Regions from separate parts of the Paenibacillus sp. FSL R5-0470 genome, predicted to be linked through region 1. Evidence: riboswitches for the same ligand, from Rfam matches in the RefSeq annotation. Region 1 holds a riboswitch; the other holds the start of a gene.
The links. Region 1 has a riboswitch for glycine ahead of MKY99_RS30055 (amino acid permease). Riboswitches for the same ligand answer to the same signal wherever they lie in the genome.

Region 1 (8,197 bases):
ATTTCTCTTCTTATTCAAAATCAACAATCTCCTCTTCCAACATGAAAAAATATGTTACTGTTACTGAGTACCTGACCATTTGCTCATAATTATTGATTATAAACGATTGCTCTCTGAAATCTAAAAAAATAGGACGGTGCATCATATGGTATTCGCATTTCTGTTTATATTCGCTATGTACGCGGCAAGTAACTATTACATCGCAAGAAAAATTTTTAAATGGTTACAACATGTATTTTCAAATATTAATGGGATTATATACGGAGTCATCTACAGCTTGTGTGCGGTAACAATCATTATTAATTTACTATTGTCCTCTTCAGCTATGACGACCGATTCAAGTATTGTTAATTTTATTGGTCAATTCGGGGACTATTGGATGGGGATCTACTTCTATTTGTTCTTGCTGTTACTCCTTTCCGATGTAATCTTACTTATTAGTAAATGGATCAAAATCATCCCCTCCCCTGCGCCAAAACGTGTTATTTTTCATACAAGGTCAGTAGTATTAATTCTAGTCATAGGGTTGGTGTCCTATGGGATTTATAATGCGAATCAAATAAAAGAAGTTACTTATCCGATCCAAATACATAAAAGCACGTCGTTAGATCATTTAAATATTGTTCTGATCAGCGACTTACATTTAGGCTACGTAAATGATGTAAAGTTTATTGAAGACGTTGTTGATCGTATTAATAACATGCAGCCAGATATTGTGTTGATGTCAGGAGATATATTTAATGGTAACTACTATGCGCTCTCTAATCCTTCCAAAGGAATAGAGTTATTAAATACTATTCAGTCCACCTATGGGGTTTATGCTTGTTTAGGTAATCATGATGCAGGACGATCATACGATGAGATTGTGAACTTTATAGATAAGAGTAATATTAAACTTCTAAATGATGAGCATGTCGTTATTGATAATCAATTCGTTGTAGTTGGCAGGAGAGATTCATCACCGATTGGTGATCAAGGACATGCTAGAGCAGTTACTTCTGAAGTGATGGGTAACATTGATACAACTATGCCTGTTATCGTAATGGATCATCAACCCACGAATATGATTCAGTACGGAGATGATGTCGATTTGATACTTAGTGGACATACGCATCAAGGACAAGTATTCCCTGCAAATCTAATCACCAATGCTATGTTCACAGTAGATTACGGATACTATCAGAAGAATTTAGACAGTCCTCAAGTTATTGTTACATCAGGTGCAGGGACTTGGGGACCGCCATTACGCATTGGAACGAATAGTGAGATAGCACTAATTAAAGTTGATTTTAAATAGAATGATTTATAAAAAAAAGCGGACAGCCTTTGGACGAGAATTACCGACCTAGACTACCGCTTTTTATAGTTTTACCTAAGGTTGGTGCGGAGAATATCCGTTATCTTGAAATTTGTCTCTCTACATCATACAACGGTTTTTACCCATATCCTCCTGTAGCATAGTCTAGCGATTATAAATACCTTCTTTTATACATCAAGGTAATTTGGCCTGCTATGTATTCCGCACTATATTGGCTGCCATCCTTAATCCACCACATAATAATCCCTAATAGTGATGCTGCAATAATATCAAGGGAGACAACCTCCTTAGTGGAATCTATGTTTCTCACGTTTCTTCGCTTTTCGATCGTATTTTTTAATAGGTTGGTTAATTGGTTTTTGAAGCCTTTGTGCTCTACCAATACAGCAAAGATCTGCCGGTATTCATAAAAATAACTTAAAAATGTGACCAACTGCTCCTGCTCGATACTGCTCTTCACTTGTAATAACGGTTCCACCTTCATGGACAGGTCATCAAAGATTTCATGTACGATCTGGCGCAATAAATCGTTAATATCCTCATAATGCAAATAAAACGTTGCACGATTCAGCTCAGCACGGTTGGCGATTTTTTGGACAGTCAATTGAGAAATCTCCACATTCTCGGCTAATAATGAAAAAACAGCATTTTTCAGCATCTTTTTTGAGCGAATGGCTCGTGGATCAACTCTTTTATGTTCGGACATTTCATCCCTCTATTATCGTTTATATAGTATTTCATCAACTAATTTACCCATTCTGTCGATTAGTCGACATTTTCAATAAAATTGCAAATAGGAATACCGTTTAAATGCTGATATGATTTATTTTATCGACACTATGTCGAAAAAGCAATGAAGAGAGGCCTGCACCATGCAAGAAGATATTAAGAAAATAAATAAAGCAATCCTACTAACCATTCTAATTTTTGGTTGTTTCTTATCTACACTCAATCAGACGCTTTTAAATGTCGCCTTAAGTAGTCTGATGGATGTATTTGATGTCACGGCAACAACTGTACAATGGATTTCAACAGGTTTTATGCTGGTCAACGGGATATTGATTCCGATTACAGCCTATTTAATGAAACGTTTTACAACACGTCAATTATTTCTAAGTGCCATGTCATTTTTATTAATTGGCTCAATCATTTGTGCAGCAGCGCCGAGCTTTAGTCTACTCTTAGTCGGACGGATGATCCAAGCTGCAGGTGCCGGTATTATAATGCCGCTCATGATGAGCGTTGTGCTCGCTATTTTCCCTGTTGAAAAACGCGGCAGTGCTATGGGACTGCTTGGACTGGCGATGATATTTGCTCCTGCTATTGGGCCGACGCTTGCGGGATTTATTGTTGAATATCACTCTTGGCGCTGGTTATTTATCGGCCTCATTCCACTCGTCATCATTGTTATAGCGTTGGCATTCAAGTATTTAGTGAATGTATCCGAGACGTCTAAGTCTAAGCTTGATGTAGTAAGTGTTCTTTTATCAACCGTTGGATTTGGCTTAATTTTATACGGCTTCAGTAGTGCAGGCAGTAAAGGCTGGGACGATGTAATAGTAATTCTGACCTTAGGGATCGGGATCGCTGTTACGGCCGTATTCTGTCTTCGACAAATCAAGTCTGATGATCCACTGCTGAACCTGTCTGTCTTCAAAAATAAAGTTTTTACGATGACTTCTCTTATTAACGTATTAATCACGATGATGATGTACGCAGATATGATTTTATTGCCTATTTATCTGCAGAATGGCCGTGGTTTTACAGCATTTGATGCAGGACTACTATTGCTGCCAGGGGCGCTCGTAAATGCGTTCATGTCACCCGTCACCGGTAAATTATACGACCGTTTTGGTGCTAAACCACTGTTCATTATTGGTTTACTATTTATTATTCCATCCATGTGGGCGGTAACTGATCTATCTGAATCTACAACGTATACGTATCTAATGATTCGTACCATTGGCCTGCGAATTGGATTAAGCTTCATCACTATGCCACTCAATACGGCTGGACTAAATGCACTGCCCAAACAACTCGGCACCCATGGTACAGCAGTGAACAATACCGTTCGCCAAATTGCCGGAGCCATCGGAACTGCTGTCGTAATTACGATTTATACTGTGCAGGCAACAAGTCATGCGGCCACAGTGATGCAGAGCAATCCCTCTACTACTCCTGAGATCCTTAAATCCCTTGCATCCATTCTTGGGGCAAGTGACGCCTATTACTTTATGATGATTTTATCCGTGGCCGCGTTTGTTATAACATTATTTATGCCGATGAAGAGCAAGATCATGGTTGAAAAGAAAGCAAACCTAGTTAACAAGGAATAACCTTATAACGTGGAATGTAAAAAGGACAGCGATCAGCTGTCCTTTTACATTATTAATAGCTATTCCCGGCTCACCGGCTTACTCTTGTTTATATTTTTCTTTCAGAATGCTGGAGCCGATTCCCCCGACAACCATTAAAATCAAAGAACCGAAGTTCCAAAAAAATGACCCGCCATTCAAGGTAATCCCTAGCGCCGTTACTTTGTTCAGAAAGAGAACACAGAGTTTAATCACTAACAGCACAATGCCTGCTATTACGAAGACATCAAATAGAAACTTTAATTTCGGGTGAGCCAATTTCTTGCCTTCTTCTATCACCTTTTTGGTCAACTCCTCGTCACTCCTTAGTAACTCATCGATAGTTACCCCAAAAAGATCGCTTATTTTAATAATGATTTCAATGCTTGGGTAGTTTTGACCATTCTCCCATTTCGAAACCGACTGTCGGCTTACAAACAGCTTCTCGGCCAGTTCTTCTTGTGACCAACTTTTTTTATTTCTTTCCGCTTTTAACTTCTCCCCAAAGATCATAGCAGCAACTACCTTTCTGCAATTCATAAGCCTATATTGGATTAATCGTATGCAGAAGTAAAGAACGCTTTAGTTGCAGCCCCGCAACCCTAAGTTGCGATCAACACTAGGCATACCACTAGTTGATGTTGACCTCACTCAGGCTTGATTACTTCTCCCCTTTTTACTTCTAATCGAATACAAGATGAATAATAAAATAAACCAGATCGGAGTACACAATAAAGCCGGCCGTGTCTCTCCAGCGAACAGCATAATGATCAGTATTCCAGCGAACAAGCTTAAGACAATATAATTAATAGCCGGTGTGAACGGTGCTTTGAATTTGGATTTCGCCTGTAAGTCTGGCCGGGTTTTCTTATACTTAATATGGCAGATAAGAACAATGCCCCACACCCATATAAAACAAATGGCGCTAATCGTTGTCACGATTCCAAAAGCCTGCTCCGGAATAAGTTTACTCAAAAGTGCACCCACAGATATAACAATTGTAGAAATGAATAACGAGTTACCTGGAACATGGTTTTTATTCAGTTTGCCCAAACGAGGTGCCGCTTGGTTATTTCTACTCAAATTATAGAGAATTCGGCTGGTCGAGAACATCCCACTATTACAAGCGGAAGCCGCTGAAGTTAGTACAACAAAATTAATAATCCCTGCGGCAATTGGAATCCCTACTAAAGTAAAGGTTTTTACAAAAGGACTCTCTGCCGGGCTGAGCTCCGTCCAAGGGTTAATGCATAGCAGGACGAAAAGCGCACCGACATAGAAAAATAGAATCCGTAAAGGAATTTTATTAATTGCAGACGGAATATTTTTCTCCGGATCCGCTGTTTCCGCTGCCGATACCCCCACCAACTCCACGCCGACATAAGCAAATACAACCATTTGAAAAGAAAATAAGAAGCCTGATATACCGTTCGGAAAAAAGCCCCCATGCTCCCATAGGTTTCGTATCGTCACCGATCCTGCATCCGTCTTAAACCCAATGATCAGTAAAATGACCCCAAGACCAATCAAGGCGAGAATCGTAATTACCTTAATTAAAGCGAACCAAAATTCGAGTTCCCCAAAGCTCTTTACAGTTAATAGATTAAGTCCTAATAACACGACTAGACAGGCGATGGCAGGAACCCACTGCGGGATATCAAACCAGTACTGTACATATACGCCAACAGCAATGACATCAGCCATAGCCGTCATGATCCAGCAAAACCAATAGGTCCAACCAGTAATGAACGCGACCCGTGATCCAAGGTAGTCTTCAGCAATATCCGTAAACGATTGATAGCCCGCTTTAGATAATAGGAGTTCTCCCAGTGCTCTCATTACAAAAAACACAGCAATACCCACGATTAAATACGTGATCATAATGGATGGGCCTGCCTTCTCTATCGCCTTGCCTGATCCCAAGAATAATCCTGTACCAATGGTGCCGCCAATTGCAATAAGTTGAACATGCCGATTAGCCAGCTCTCTCTTTAATTCTGGTTGTGCCATACCTAGTTCCCCCTTGTGAGTACAATAAATTGGAATAAAAAAAAGAGAGATTGGATGTCATCCAATCTCCCAGATCGTAAGAATATCAAATAATATTCGCCCTACTGATGGCGATCAGCATGACAAATACATATTCAGTACTCTTCTGTCCTTTTGCCTGAGATTGTGAACCCTTCGGCGCCGCGGAATTTCCGCAGTCTCTCCAGAAGCTGCTCCAGCTAAAGTGTAATCCTTAGCCATCATAGCTCGTGAATTATGAAGTTGATAAAGCGGTAACGCAGTAAAGCTGTTCTGATATTCTAACATATTACTTGTGATGTGAGTGTTAATCAGTGATAAAAGTCTCAAGAATTTAAAGTTAGCCTCATGAACATACTACTTTTTGAAAAGCAAAAAACTAAAGGAGTATGCTGATGAAAGCCGCTGTAGTTAAGAAATTCAAAGAAAAGTTAGAGCTACAAGACGTTCCTAAACCAAAACCCGGACACAAAGAAATCCTTGTTCACATTCAGGCGTGCGGAGTGTGTCATACTGATTTGCATGCTGCTCATGGCGATTGGCCCGTCAAACCGAAACTCCCTCTTATTCCAGGACATGAAGGCGTTGGAATTATTGAAGAAATAGGTGAAGGAGTTACACACTTAAAGGTAGGAGACCGAGTAGGAATTCCATGGCTATACTCAGCCTGCGGTCATTGTGAGTATTGTCTTACAGGAAGAGAGACTCTTTGTCTCGATCAGCAAAATTCCGGATATTCCGTAGATGGTGGATATGCAGAATATTGTATGGCAGCTGCCGATTATGTAGTGAAGGTACCTGATAATTTAAGCTTCATCGAAGCGGCACCTTTATTTTGCGCTGGCGTTACGACCTATAAAGCTTTGAAAGTATCAGGTGTAAAGCCAGGTGAATGGGTAGCCATTTTCGGCGTCGGAGGATTGGGTCATCTTGGTGTACAATATGCAAAGGTGATGGGAATGAACGTAGTGGCCATCGACACGTCGGATGAAAAGATGGAGCTTGCCAAACAGCTTGGCGCAGACAAAACCGTAAACGCATTAAAAGAAGATGCCGCAGACTGGATTCAAAAAGAAATCGGTGGAGTGCATGGTGTAGTTTGTACAGCAGTTGCGAAAAAAGCATTCGACCAAGCCTACCGGGCCATTCGTCGCGGCGGTACCTGCGTGATGGTTGGGCTGCCTCCTGAATCCATGGATGTCCCAATCTTTGATACAGTATTAAATGGAACAAAGGTGGTCGGTTCGATTGTCGGCACTCGCAAAGATTTACAAGAAACATTACAATTCGCTGCAGAAGGAAAAATAAAAACCATTATTGAGACACGTAAACTAGAAGATATTAATGAGATCTACGATCTTATGTTAGAAGGCAAAATCAATGGTCGAATCGTCCTTGATATGACGAAATGATCAATAATAAAAAGTATGCTACCATAATATTTATTGCAAGCCACAAAATTTGAGGTGATCGGAATGTTAGAGCGTTCTATGGAGAATGTAATGGAATCCGTGAAGGGAAGGAGTGATGTGTAAAATAAAAATGAAAAAAGGATGATTATGAAAATGAATAAGTACCAAACTATAAATAGCGATGGATTTGAACTGAATTATTGTGTAAAAGGAACTGGGAAATCTATTTTGGTGATAGGCAGCAGTGTTTATTATCCTCAACTATTCTCAGAAGATTTATATGATACATTTCAGTTTATTTTCCTTGATCATAGAGGATTTGTGAAGCCGGATGGGAGCCCAAAGCTTTTATGATTATACATTTGACGCAGCTTACATGTGGGAAGATGTATATACGAATATGCCAATTATCGATCATCTGTGGAGGGAAGTATTCGGAGAATTGAATCTTATACAATCACTCACTAACTTCAACAAACCAGTATTTATCGGTTTAGGCAGGTATGATTATTTGGTAGCGCCTGTTTCACTTTGGAATTCTGTTAATGAAACCTATAAGCACGTCAAAAAAGTGATCTTTGAGCATAGTGGTCACAACCCGATGTTTGAAGAACCTCGAACCTTTGACAAAGAGCTAAGCAAGTGGATCCTCGAGGACAATTGAGGCTTTCCTTTCTATAACGAAAAACACTAAGTTGATTCTTAGTGTTTTTTTATTTCTTGCTCTTTTCAGTTAAACCATACCTAAGTCGAACAGAGGATTATGATAACGATTTAATATTTATCGTATTATTCCTCACATGCACTAAGATTTCACAATGATAAGCTTAATATTGTATGCCTTATGACACTTTAGGAGGTAATATAATGAGCAAGTACGACGAAGCCATGAAGCTGCTGGAAGAACAAGTGGGTAACAAGGATGGCCTGATCTCTCTGTCCACTATCGCGCTGGAACCAGGGGCCGATGGCAAAAGCCGTCCCGCCTCCCGCATTGTGGACGCCTATTATGAGGACGGCGCGTTCTACACCGTCACCTACGCAACCTCAGGCAAGATGCAGCAGATCGCCCAAAACCCCGAAGT
Region 2 (8,197 bases), 500 kb from region 1:
CCGAACAATTCGACCCGAATGGCATGCTCTCCTTGAGATGCCGGGAAAATCTCAACCACATCACCACGTACACGGAAGGTTCCGCGTACAAAATTGATATCATTACGCTGGTACTGGATATCCACTAGCCTGCTCAAAATCTCATTTCGAGGCTTCTCCATCCCTACCCGCAATGACAAAAGCAAGCTTCCGTATTCCATCGGCGAACCGAGGCCGTAAATACAAGACACACTCGCCACAATAATAACGTCACGCCGTTCGAACAAGGAGCTCGTTGCGGAGTGGCGCAATTTATCAATCTCTTCATTAATACTGGAGTCTTTCTCGATATAAGTATCGGAGGAGGGAATATACGCCTCTGGTTGGTAATAGTCGTAGTAGCTGACGAAATAGTCTACCGAATTATGCGGAAAAAACTCCTTAAACTCACTCGCCAGTTGGGCAGCCAAAGTCTTGTTGTGCGCAATAACTAACGTCGGGCGGTTTAATTTGGAAATAACTTGTGCAACGGTAAACGTCTTACCCGTACCCGTCGCGCCCAGCAGCGTCTGGTGCTTCTTGCCCTGCCGGATGCCTTGTAGTAATTCCTCTATGGCATGAGGCTGATCGCCCTGGGGTGTATACTCGGACTCCAATTCAAAAGTCTTTGTACTGACGACAATATCACTCATTTGCCCGTCTCCCCTCTATCGTCTAAACTAGATTAATATATTATAATTGTTGTCTGAATGTTCTCTCTCCATACGATGGCAAGCTAAAACGCCTTTGGCGTCTCTAAAAGACGTTAAGCGTTTGTGCGAGAATTATAAGGATTAAAGTATAACGTGAAACTTATACTTTCTTATAATTAAAAAATATGGAAGATAAGAATATGTGTTCCCGTTCATTATACAGTGTTGCCTAGATCGTTGCAAACCATAATACATAGAAATGTTAGGAGCTTGAAGCATGGATATTACCTCAATAATCGGCCTATTGGCTGGACTGGCTGCGTTAATCGGCGGCTATCTCTGGGAAGGCGGAAGCCTCTCAGGACTGCTGCAGCTTAATGCAGCTTTGATTGTGTTCGGGGGTACGTTTGCCGCCGTTATGATCAGTTTCCCGGCATCTAAGCTGCGCTCCATTCCAACAGCATTACGCATGGCTTTCGGTAGCAACCCTGATCGTGATGTAGAAAAAGCAGAAGAACTTATTGCAATGGCAACCGTGGCCCGTCGCGGCGGCGTTCTAATGTTAGAAAAACAAGCTGAAGAACATCCGGACCCTTTTACACGTGAAGGTCTACTTCTTATTGTCGACGGCACTGATCCTGAGCAGGTAAGACAGATCCTTGAATTAGAAATGGATGCTAAAGAATTGAAGCATGAGAACTATGCTAAGATTTTTGAAGCTGCAGGTGGATATGCACCAACGATGGGAATTATCGGGACGGTGATGGGGCTCATCCGTGTACTTGGCAACCTTACAGATCCGTCAAATCTGGGCACATCTATCGCAGTGGCATTTACCGCAACATTGTACGGTGTTGCCATCGCTAATTTAATATTTTTACCCATCGCTTCCAAAATCAAATCCCGCAGTCAAAGCCAGCTACATAGTATGGAAATGCTGCTCGTCGGCATTCTTTCTTTGCAGAACGGGGATCACCCCTTGCTGGTGCGTAAAAAACTGAACTCATTCATCTCAGACACGGACACGAATGACCGTGCGGAAACTAGAGGTCTTCTATGAGACAAAGAGACCGGCGCAAGCGGCGTGTAGAGACTCGGGAAAGCCGCGACCGTTGGATGATTACTTATGCTGATCTAATTACACTTTTACTTATTTTTTTCGTTATATTGTATGCGATGAGCAGCCTGGATACTGACAAATATAACATCGTGACAGGCTCGTTATCCGAGACCTTCAAATCTGGCAGCACTGTCCTTGAGGGTGGGAACGGCATTTTAGATGCTGGGAAATCAACTGAGAACAAACCGGAAAGTACAGACGGGAATGGGAATGCAGCTGCAACTGCGAGACCGAATGATGGATCTGCTGAACAAACGGAGAACGAAACACCTTCGGCACGTGAACTTGCTTTTCGAGAACAAGAGGCTAAACTTGCTGAATTAATGGGTGTGATTACGAACTATGTAGAGGAAAATAATCTCGGAGAACAAATTTTTGTTGCCGACAAACCGCAGGGGATAGAAATCACACTCAGTGACCGTTTTCTCTTCGATATAGGTAAGGCAGACCTGAAGTCTCCAGCCCTGCCTGCTCTTCAGCAGTTATCTGGCTTATTCAGCGATATCGGCGCAAAGATCAGCATTGAAGGACATACCGACAATACGCCAGTATCTTCGGCTTCTCAATTTAACGATAACTGGGAGCTGTCTGGTGCTCGTGCGCTGTCAGTGCTTCGCTTTTTCTTAGATCGGGAGGGATTGAATCCTGATAATTTTCAATACGCTGGTTATGCTGATACCCAGCCCACCGCGGATAATACATCTGCAGCAGGTCAGCAAAAGAACCGCCGTGTAGAGATCATTGTGCTTCGTCAACTTCAAGAGGGTGCATAAAAAATGTTTTACTCAGAGCTAGTTACAGTAACTAGGCCTGTGCGGGAGCGAATCTGCTTATCAACATACCAAAATGGGCTTGCCACTATTTATTACGGAAATACTCCCTGATTATCTGCCTATTCCCTTGTCCAGGCGCAGAATTAGGGAATTCCTCCCTGATTAATACCCTATTTAGTCAGAAATAGCGCTTTTCACTGAAACTTTAGGGAGGAATTCCCTAAACCCCTTAGTGTCACGCTATACTCGTCTAAAATAAGGGAGGTTTTCCCTAATTCCACAATCAGTAGATTCGCTTTTAAATAAAATCCCATAATTCTAAAGAGTCCCAGGATTTAACTCAAAAATCACCACCACTATCTATATAAAAACACCAAACAGCAAGTCCCCAAAAACGGAAACTTGCTGCTATAAATATCACATTCGGTGAAATTAATATTCAGAAAAAAATTAGAATTACTCCCCTACCAATGCACGATATCCAGCTGCATCTAGCAGTCCTTTTACAGCATCAGCATACTCTCCGTCCACTTCAATTTCAAAAATCCAACCTTCACCATACGGCTTATCATTAATTAGCTCTGGACTAGCTTCTAAACCATCATTAATCTTGGTAACCTTCCCAGAGACGGGTGAATAGAGTTCCGATACGGTCTTAACGGATTCGATACTGCCTACGCTGTCGCCAGCTGAAATGGCCGAACCCACTTCAGGAAATTCCACAAATACGATATCGCCTAACAAATGCTGAGCATGATCCGTAATCCCAACACGTACTACGCGTCCTTCCACTTGCTGTGCCCACTCATGCTCTTCGCTGTAAAGAAGGTTATCTAAAACTTCACTCATTTCAAGCCGCCTCATTTCCAAATTGGAATTCTAAATTTAGTTATAGCCTAAGTGATCGCGGAGCATAATGTCAATATTACTAAAAGTAAAATAAATTTGTCGTTTTTTTGACTTTTTCTTGTTGACAGCGCCCTCCTATACCCGTTTAATGGAGACATAAGAAACAAATACAGTTGCGGATGATGGCATAGGGAGAGACTGTCTCACTTGAAGACGGCGCCGAAGGAGTAAGCCCTAACAGGGGTGAATCTCTCAGGCAAAAGGACCTTTGTCGGACGTACCTCTGGAGAGCATCAGACGCGAGGCTGAGTGCGTCAGGTCACCAACGGGGAAACTTGCATGTTAGTTACGCAGGGTAACTCTCAGGTACAAAGGACAGAGCAGAAAGCGATTAGTGCATTTATGCATGATTGCTTCTGCCTGTCCTTTTTTTCGTATGTAATCAGACTAGGGGAGTGACGACATGGATGCTTTGAAAAGAACACCTTTTTATGATCTCTATTCCGCTTATGCGGAGTCCAGGTGCATTGATTTTGGCGGCTGGGAGCTGCCAGTACAGTTTACAGGCATCGTGAAGGAGCATGAGGCTGTTCGCCAGCAGGCTGGACTGTTCGATGTATCGCATATGGGTGAATTCATGGTGATCGGAAGTGGCGCTGAAGCCTTTTTACAAAAAATGACGACCAACGATGTCAGCCGCCTTACCGATGGTGCGGCACAATATACGCTGCTCTGTTATCCAAACGGCGGGGTGGTCGACGATTTACTCGTGTATCGACTAAGTGAAGGTCGTTATATGCTTGTCGTAAATGCCTCCAACATCGATAAGGACTTCCAGTGGCTGCAAGAACATCTGACCTCTGAATTCGGTGAAGTCACACTCACTAATGTCTCTGACGAGACGCTTTTGCTCGCCTTGCAAGGTCCGCTGGCAGAGACCATACTCGCAGAAGTTACTGATGCACCGATCTCAACGCTCAAGCCTTTCCACTTCATCGAACGCGCAACCGTCTGCGGTGTAGAAGTACTGATCTCCCGTACGGGTTATACCGGTGAAGATGGCTTCGAAATTTACGCTCCGCTGGATGGGGCAGCAACGTTATGGAACGGCCTTCTCGCAGCTGGCTCTCCTCACGGATTAACACCTGCTGGACTGGGCGCACGGGATACGCTTCGTTTCGAGGCAAAATTGCCATTGTACGGTCAGGAGCTGTCGGCTGACATCACGCCTCTTGAAGCTGGAGTACAGTTCTTCGTGAAGCTGGACAAAGCGGACTTCATCGGACGCGATGCGTTGATACAGCAAAAAGAAGCCGGTCTTCCCCGCCGTCTTGTCGGTCTAGAAATGATTGATCGAGGCATTCCACGCTCCCATTACCCAGTCTATGCGGACGGCATCAAAATCGGAGAGGTCACAACCGGAACCCAATCTCCAACGCTGAAACGAAACCTGGGATTAGCTTTACTTGATACAGCTTACAGTGAAATAGGCACAGAGGTTTTCGTAGAGATACGTGGCAAGCAGCTTAAGGCTGTCGTGATTAAGGCCCCTTTTTACAAGTATAAACGCCTTTAGCGTCCATACTAGGACGGTGAACTTTTAAGCGAGAAATAGAAGGATAAAGTATAACGTGAAAATTGTACTTTCTTATATTTTAAAAAAAGCCAAGGAGTGAAACCTTAATGAAGCACCGTTATCTGCCCATGACAGCACAGGACCGCGTAGAGATGATGGAAGCCGTCGGGATTCAGTCCATAGATGAGCTGTTCTCCGATATTCCTGAAGCCGTCCGTTATCAAGGCACTATGCCGATGTCTGAACCACTCGATGAGTACGCCCTGCTACGTCACATGAAAGGTCTCGCTGACCGAAATGCTGACTTCGATTCACACGCCAGCTTCCTCGGCGCCGGATTATACGACCATCACATCCCTGTGGTGATCAACCATGTCATTTCCCGTTCAGAATTCTACACTGCTTACACCCCTTATCAACCGGAGATCAGCCAAGGCGAACTGCAAGCGATCTTCGAATTCCAATCCTACATTTGCGAACTAACCGGTATGAAAGTTGCCAATGCCAGTATGTATGATGGCGCAACCGCATTATCCGAAGCAGCCGTCCTCGCAGCTGGTGCTACCAAACGCAAAAAATTAATTGTTTCCCGCACCGTTCATCCTGAAGCGCGCCAAGTGTTACGCACATCAGCTAATGCTTGGGGTCTTGAGGTAGTGGAGATTGACTATAGAGACGGTGTTACCGATCAGGCTAAGCTTGCTGAGGCCATTGATGGTGATACGGCTGCAGTACTGATGCAATCGCCTAACTTCTTTGGCAGCATCGAAGATCTTAGCTCGGTTGAGCCGCTGATCCATGCTGTTAAAGGGTTGTTCGTCGTCAGTGCAAATCCGATCGCTCTTGGCGTACTAGAAACACCAGGTAAGCTCGGAGCCGACATCGTAGTCGGTGACGCTCAGCCACTCGGTATTACCGCTTCCCTCGGCGGTCCAACCTGTGGATTCTTCGCTGTAGCAGAGCATTTAATGCGCCGCATGCCAGGTCGTATCGTTGGTCAAACTGTTGACCGTAACGGTAATCGCGGCTTCGTTCTGACACTCCAAGCTCGTGAACAGCACATCCGTCGTGAAAAAGCGACATCGAATATTTGCTCCAATCAGGCGCTGCTCGCACTCTGCGCATCCGTCTACCTGTCCGTAATGGGTAAAGAAGGGATGCGTGAAGTAGGCGAGCTGAACATTCGTAAAAGCCATTACGCCGCTAATAAACTAAGCGAACTCACAGGGGCTGGACTTACCTTTTCCTCCCCATTCTTTAACGAGTTTGTCGTGAAGCTTCCGGAAGGAAGCAGCGTAAGTGCAATTAATTCGAAGCTGCTGAAGGAAGGTTATCTAGGCGGTTATGATCTGGGCCGTGATTATCCTGAACTTGCTGGACATATGCTGGTAGCCGTTACGGAAAAAAGAAGCAAAAACGAAATCGACCAATTCACTAGCGCACTGGAGGGCTGTTTATGAAACCGGAGCAAAGTCTAATTTTTGAATTAAGCCGTCCCGGCCGTTCGGCCTATTCCTTACCAATATGCGATGTGCCGCAGGAAGAAACCTTGGAAGCTCTGATTCCATCAGGTTTACTCCGTAGCGAACCCGTCATGCTTCCAGAAGTATCGGAAGTGGATGTCATTCGCCACTACACTTCCTTGTCACGCCGTAACTTTGGTGTAGATAACGGCTTCTATCCACTCGGTTCATGTACGATGAAATACAATCCGAAGATTAACGAAGATGTTGCCCGCATCGTAGGCCTAGCTAAGATCCACCCTTACCAGCCAGAAGAAAGCATTCAAGGTGCACTGGAATTAATGTATACCCTGCAAAATGACTTATCCGCACTAACCGGCATGGATGCTGTATCTTTACAGCCTGCCGCAGGTGCTCATGGTGAATGGACCGGTCTCATGATGATCCGCGCCTACCATGAAAGCTGCGGCGAGACCCGCACGAAGGTTATCGTACCGGATTCCTCACACGGCACCAATCCTGCTAGTGCTTCAGCAGCTGGACTTGAAACGATCACGATCCCATCCACAGATAAAGGGATGGTTGATCTTGAAGCACTGCGGGCAGCAGTCGGTAGCGATACTGCCGCATTAATGCTGACCAATCCAAGCACGCTCGGCTTGTTCGAAACCCAAATCGTTGAGATCGCCGAAATCGTGCACGAAGCAGGCGGCTTACTCTATTACGATGGAGCGAACTCCAATGCCATTATGGGCATTACCCGCCCTGGCGACATGGGCTTTGATGTTGTGCATCTGAACCTGCATAAGACAATGAGCACCCCGCACGGCGGTGGTGGCCCAGGAGCCGGACCTGTCGGCGTAAAATCCATCCTGATTCCGTTCCTACCACAACCAACTGTGGTAAAAAACGAAGATAATAGCTTCTCACTCGACTTCGGCGGACCTGAATCCATTGGACGCGTGAAAGCTTTTTACGGCAATTTTGGTATTCTGGTCCGTGCCTACGCCTATATCCGCACCTATGGCCCAGACGGACTGCGTGAGGTATCCGAAAATGCCGTGCTGAATGCGAACTATATGATGCACCGTCTGGCGCCATATTTTGAAATCCCATATCCGGGCGTATGTAAGCATGAATTCGTAATGTCTGGCAAAAACCTCAAGCAGTATGGTGTACGTACCTTAGACGTTGCTAAACGATTACTCGACTTCGGCTACCATCCGCCAACCGTGTACTTCCCTCTGACTGTTGAGGAATGTATGATGATCGAGCCGACGGAAACGGAAAGTAAAGAAACGCTCGACGGCTTCATTAATACGATGATCCAGATCGTAAAAGAAGCGCAGGAGACACCGGAAATCGTAATCAACGCACCTCATACCACAGAAATTAGCCGATTGGATGAGACACAGGCTGCGCGTAAGCCGGTATTGAATTGTTCTTGCGGTTAACAGCTAATGAGTAGTATTAAAAACGCAGGCCACGACACCAAGTATCGTCGCCTGCGTTTTTGCATGTAAATAAAAATCAACACTATGATCTACTCGGCCTGCACCTTCGCAAAAATCTGGAGTTATGATATCCTAATTTCGAGGGTAGCGTTTTCCCATTAGAAAGGAATGTATTCCTTGTGAAATTTGAATTTGTCCATAATGTATTCCACAGAAAATATTTATTGTCCCTTCCCTATTTGCTCCTCGCATTATTTATGTTATCCGCCTTGTCTTCGTCCCATAGAATAT

Region 2: another riboswitch for glycine. It lies ahead of gcvT (glycine cleavage system aminomethyltransferase GcvT); the one in region 1 lies ahead of MKY99_RS30055 (amino acid permease).

What each region holds. Positions count from the first base shown of each region.
Region 1 is NZ_CP150238.1:6,776,887-6,785,083, forward strand. Features, by position in the region: gene MKY99_RS30030 (AraC family transcriptional regulator) at 1-18, opposite strand, end outside; gene MKY99_RS30035 (metallophosphoesterase) at 146-1,297, shown strand; gene MKY99_RS30040 (TetR-like C-terminal domain-containing protein) at 1,470-2,024, opposite strand; gene MKY99_RS30045 (DHA2 family efflux MFS transporter permease subunit) at 2,191-3,654, shown strand; gene MKY99_RS30050 (helix-turn-helix transcriptional regulator) at 3,733-4,185, opposite strand; gene MKY99_RS30055 (amino acid permease) at 4,324-5,682, opposite strand; glycine riboswitch at 5,818-5,898, opposite strand; gene adhP (alcohol dehydrogenase AdhP) at 6,096-7,112, shown strand; partial or broken gene MKY99_RS30065 (alpha/beta hydrolase) at 7,266-7,776, shown strand; gene MKY99_RS30070 (pyridoxamine 5'-phosphate oxidase family protein) at 7,980-8,197, shown strand, end outside.
Region 2 is NZ_CP150238.1:6,275,679-6,283,875, forward strand. Features, by position in the region: gene uvrB (excinuclease ABC subunit UvrB) at 1-671, opposite strand, end outside; gene MKY99_RS27925 (flagellar motor protein) at 949-1,731, shown strand; gene MKY99_RS27930 (flagellar motor protein MotB) at 1,728-2,564, shown strand; gene gcvH (glycine cleavage system protein GcvH) at 3,021-3,413, opposite strand; glycine riboswitch at 3,593-3,691, shown strand; gene gcvT (glycine cleavage system aminomethyltransferase GcvT) at 3,877-4,989, shown strand; gene gcvPA (aminomethyl-transferring glycine dehydrogenase subunit GcvPA) at 5,097-6,449, shown strand; gene gcvPB (aminomethyl-transferring glycine dehydrogenase subunit GcvPB) at 6,446-7,906, shown strand.